DNA from 2 places in the Pilosibacter sp. NGB245 genome. Region 2 is predicted to be linked to the other one. Evidence: a T-box and tRNA genes for the amino acid it is inferred to sense, from the RefSeq annotation. Region 2 holds a T-box; the other holds one or more tRNA genes.
The links. The T-box of region 2 lies ahead of thrS (threonine--tRNA ligase). A T-box ahead of a tRNA ligase gene usually reads a tRNA of that ligase, here a tRNA-Thr.
Positions count from the first base shown of each region.

Region 1: it has a tRNA-Thr gene. The T-box ahead of thrS (threonine--tRNA ligase) is inferred to sense a tRNA for this amino acid. The anticodon was not compared.

Region 1 is NZ_CM171584.1:1,678,486-1,680,883, reverse strand. Features, by position in the region: gene ACXMYH_RS07595 (DUF4397 domain-containing protein) at 1-800, opposite strand, end outside; tRNA gene ACXMYH_RS07590 (tRNA-Thr) at 1,006-1,078, shown strand; gene rlmB (23S rRNA (guanosine(2251)-2'-O)-methyltransferase RlmB) at 1,297-2,043, opposite strand; gene ACXMYH_RS07580 (Mini-ribonuclease 3) at 2,033-2,398, opposite strand, start outside.
Region 2 is NZ_CM171584.1:1,899,319-1,901,716, forward strand. Features, by position in the region: gene thrS (threonine--tRNA ligase) at 1-1,102, opposite strand, end outside; T-box leader at 1,189-1,387, opposite strand; gene ACXMYH_RS08510 (ABC transporter ATP-binding protein) at 1,392-2,398, opposite strand, start outside.

The DNA.
Region 1 (2,398 bases), 220 kb from region 2:
TACTGGGAACCTGTCACAAAGAAGGTATAGGTTCCGCTGGATGTCTGTTTATAGCTCGTCACTTCCTTGTATCCGACCCCCGCAAATGCTGTCTGGTTGTTGAAGGTCCGCACATCGTAGCTGGATCCCGCGTAGGACATGTTCGCGACACGGAGGCAGCCGTAACCTGACGGAACGTTCGTACAGCCCATGTCGGAGACACGGGTCAGGGACACTCCGGAAACCGTGTCTAAGATCACCATCGTGAGCCTCTCACCGGACACAAAGGCAATCGTCTGCTGATAATAGATCTGACCGTTGGTCCTGCGCACAGTGACGGTATGGAATCCGTCCGTCACGCGGATATAAGAAGAGATCGTGGCAAATTCGGAACCGGAAAAGATATTCCGGCCATCGATATAGACGTCCAGAGTTCGGCCCGAAGTGCTGGCATTTAAAAACCGGACTCTGCTGTAGTAATTTCCTCCTGAGACCGTCGGATATGTGACCGGAAAAGAAATCGCCGGAAAGCCCGGGCGTCCGATGGTATTGTCGGGATAGACAGGGCGACCGCCAGACGGCGCGACCGGTGTCGTCGGGATTCCAGCGAGATCGTCATCCCCAGGATAAACAGGTCTTCCGCCCGGTGAAGCGATGGGCGGCACAGGGATTCCCGCAAGATCATCGTCTCCCGGATAAACAAAAACTCCTCCTAATGGCTCGGCCGGTGTCTCCGGTACATTTGCGTCATTCTTCCCTGCTACAACCTCCGCCGTATTCTCTCCCGACGGTTCCGGCATTGATGTTGGATTCTCTGGCATATTAACACCTCAATATCTTTTTTACTACAAAATATGAAAGCAGAACGGAAAATGTTCCCTGCACATGTTTGAACCTCCATGAGCTTTCCGAGGAATTGATCTTTTTGTATGAAAAATTTATTCAAATTTTTTTATTTTTATCGTTGACAAACCTGTTGATCCATGATACTATATTGGAGGTTCGAAAAACACAGTAAATGTGTTCGCTGCCTTGGCTCAGCTGGTAGAGCGTCGCCTTGGTAAGGCGGAGGTCGGCAGTTCAAATCTGCTAGGCAGCTTAAACCATGAGGCTTTCCGGAATATCCGGGAAGCCTTTTTCGTGTTACAGGAAATTCCTGTTACGAAAAAGACGTGAACGCGCCAATGATGCGCACTCACTCAGGACGCCCGGGCTGACCGGAGCAAATGTTTATTATGAAGGAAATCCTCCTCGAATAAAAAAGGCCTGCGGAACTCCTCTCCGCAGGTCTTTTTATCATAAGCAAAAATATAAATCCTATGCCTTCGCCAGTCTCTGTCTCACGATCTCATACGCGAGAACACCTGTCGCAACGGACGCGTTCAGGGAATCGATATCACCCTTCATTGGGATCGACGCGATCATATCGCATTTTTCCTTCACAAGACGGCTCACGCCCTCCCCCTCATTTCCAATCACAAGGCCGATCGGTCCGGTGAGGTTTAAACGGTACATGCTCTCTCCACCCATGTCAGCGCAGACGAACCAGATGCCGCGTTTCTTTAAATCCTCGATGGTCGCCGCCATATTGGTGACCTTTGCGACCGGCGTATAGTTTAACGCACCTGCGGAGGTTCTCGCAACCGTCGCAGTAAGTCCCACCGCGCGGCGTTTCGGAATGATCACTCCGTGAGCGCCCGCAAGGTTCGCGGTACGGATGATCGCTCCAAGGTTGTGCGGATCCTCAATTCCGTCAAGCAGGAATAAAAACGGCGGCTCGCCCTTCTCTTCCGCGATTTTCAAAATATCTTCCACTTCAGCGTACTCGTAAGCAGCGGCATACGCCATCACGCCCTGATGGTGTCCCGTCTCGGACATGGAATCCAGACGTTCCTTCGGAACAAAGTTTACGATCGTGTCATGCTTTTTCGCCTCTCTCACGATCGTGCGCACCGGTCCGTCCTGACATCCGTCAAGGACAAACAGCCGGTCGATGGTCTTTCCAGAGCGGAACGCCTCCAAAACAGCGTTGCGCCCTTCAATCGTCAGTTCTTCATATCTCATCGGAGTTCTCCTCTTTTTGTTTTTCCGTATCGCCGGAGTCAGCTTTTCCGGTCTTTGTCATTGCCAGCGCCACAAGATCCACCATGCGTTCCGTTCTTCCGGACAGGTAAAGATATCCCATCAGAGCCTCAAAGCCTGTCGCCATCCGGTAATCCTTCATCGTCGCGTTCTTCGCCATGGAAAAGGATTTTGCATTTCTTCCCCGCTTATAAACGGCATGTTCCTCCTCCGTGAGGTCTTCCTCGATCGCCATCAGGAATTCCGCCTGTGCGGCAGCCTTTACGAGAGCCGAAGATTTTTTGTGCAGCTTATTGACCTGCATATTTCCCTCGCTCACAACGATCGTCCGGATCAG
Region 2 (2,398 bases):
GACCGGATTTCTCATGACGGTGAACGATACCAAGCTCGCCCATACGGAGCGGAAGGTCACGGTAGGAACGCGGCTCGGAAGCATAAACAAGAACGCCGCCCGGGCAGTTCATCGGTTTGATCGCGTAATCTTCGCCGTCGATCACAGTTGTATACATGTTGTTCTTATAGTGATCCCAGTGACCGGATGTCTCCCAGAGGCTTCTGTTTAAGATGATCGGTGTGGAGATCTCTACATAACCTGCTTTTTTATGGATCTCGCGCCAGTAATCAAGCAGTGTATTCTTTAAGATCATTCCCTTCGGAAGGAAGAACGGGAATCCAGGACCTGCATCGCTCATCATGAAGAGACCGAGCTCTTTGCCGAGCTTTCTGTGGTCACGCTTCTTCGCCTCTTCCATCATGGTAACGTAAGCTTCCAGGTCTTCTTTCTTTGCGAAAGCTGTCGCATAGATACGTGTGAGCATCTTGTTCTTTTCGCTTCCGCGCCAGTAAGCACCGGCGATGTTCATGAGCTTGAATGCCTTGCCGACTTCCTTTGTGTTCATGAGGTGCGGGCCTGCACAGAGGTCTGTGAACTCGCCCTGTTTGTAGAAGCTGATGATCGCATCTTCCGGAAGATCCTCGATGAGCTCTACTTTGTACGGCTCATTCTTTTCTTTCATGAATTCGATCGCCTGCGCTCTCGGAAGCTCGAAGCGCTCTAACGGAAGAGCTTCTTTGATGATCTTCTTCATCTCAGCTTCGATCTTTGCGAGGTCATCGGATGTTACCGGCTCATCGCGGTCGATATCGTAGTAGAAGCCGTCAGCGATGGACGGACCGATCGCAAGCTTTGTCTCCGGCCAGAGTCTCTTGATCGCCTGAGCCATCACATGGCTTGCTGTGTGGCGGAGTGCTGCAAGACCTTCCGGATCCTTTGCTGTGAAGATATTTAATGTGCAGTCCTTGTCAACGATCGTGCGCAGATCCTTTACTTCTCCGTCGATCTCTGCGACACAGGCCATTCTTGCAAGGCCTTCGCTGATATCTTTTGCGATGTCGATGACAGCCATCGGCTGTGCGTACTCTTTAAAAGAGCCATCTTTTAATGTTACTTTCATGGTCATTCTCCTCTTTCTTGTGGAAAAATTTTATGCTGTTTTCCGTTTCGCGAAAAAAAAGTCCCTTGACTGTACACGAAATACAGTCAAGGGACGAGATTACCCGTGGTTCCACCCTGCTTGTATAGAAAATCTATACCACTTCATTTGATGATAACGGAATCACCGTTCCCGATTAAGGGACACTCCAGGGCGGTCTTCGGTTCGTTCCGTGCAGGATATTCTCATCAAACATATCCCTCTCTGAGCATTTTCCGAACGTACTCTTCCTGTCAACGTGTTATTTTTTTCACTTGTAAATCAGTATATCACCGGAATCAGATTTGTCAAGATTTATTTGCTGTAATTTTCCGAGTTCCTTCGCAGACCGCCAAAGCTCGCGGTTCCTGCTGTTCATGGTCCCGAAGACTGTGAGCGGGCAGAGAACGGCTTCGCAGGAATCCAGAAGTTTTTCTGCCTGAAGATACGCCTGCTCTCCCACCGGCTCAAACGGGATCTCGGAGACCACCTCTGCCGCCAGCGCCATCGCCGTCTGGTACTCCACATCATTTTCATGGATGACCCCGGCTGCAAACGCGATCCCGGCTCTGTTTAAGGCGTGGTATACAGGGATCCCGCTCCCCATCCCGCCGATGACAAACACCTTCGGAGTTCCGTCTGTCCGCGGAAGCTCCGGAAATCCAAGCGAAGTCAGATAGCTCCCGTGCCGGATCCCGTAGAGGTTCGCGATATACTCCTTTTCAAACACTTCCTCCGGGGTTCCTGCTCTTCCGATCGTCCCGTGTTCCGCACAGAGCACGTAATCGGAGATCCGCTCCGCAAGGTCCAGCTCGTGGAGCGACATCAGGATTGCCATATTTCTTTCGTGAACCAGCCGTTTCAAAATATCAAGGAGCTCGAGTTTATGCCGGATATCAAGAAAGGAGGTCGGCTCATCGAGGACCAGGAGTTCCGGTTCCTGGCAGATGGCGCGAGCCAGAAGAACGCGCTGCTTCTGTCCATCACTCGTGTTCCGGAACAGGATGTCCGCAAGGTCTTCGCACTGCACCATGGAAAGGGCGTCCCGGACTTTTTTCTTATCTTCCCCGGACAGGATCCCGAACCGGCCGGTATACGGATACCGCCCGGCAGCGGCCACATCAAAACACGTCATAAGCTCCGGATCCGGCCGCCCGGTCATGACCACGGCAGTCTTTTTCGCAAACTCATGGTCGGAATATTCCCCGATCCCCCTGCCGTCCAGATAAACACTCCCGCCCAGAGGAGAAAGCTCACGGATGATGCTCTTTAAGATCG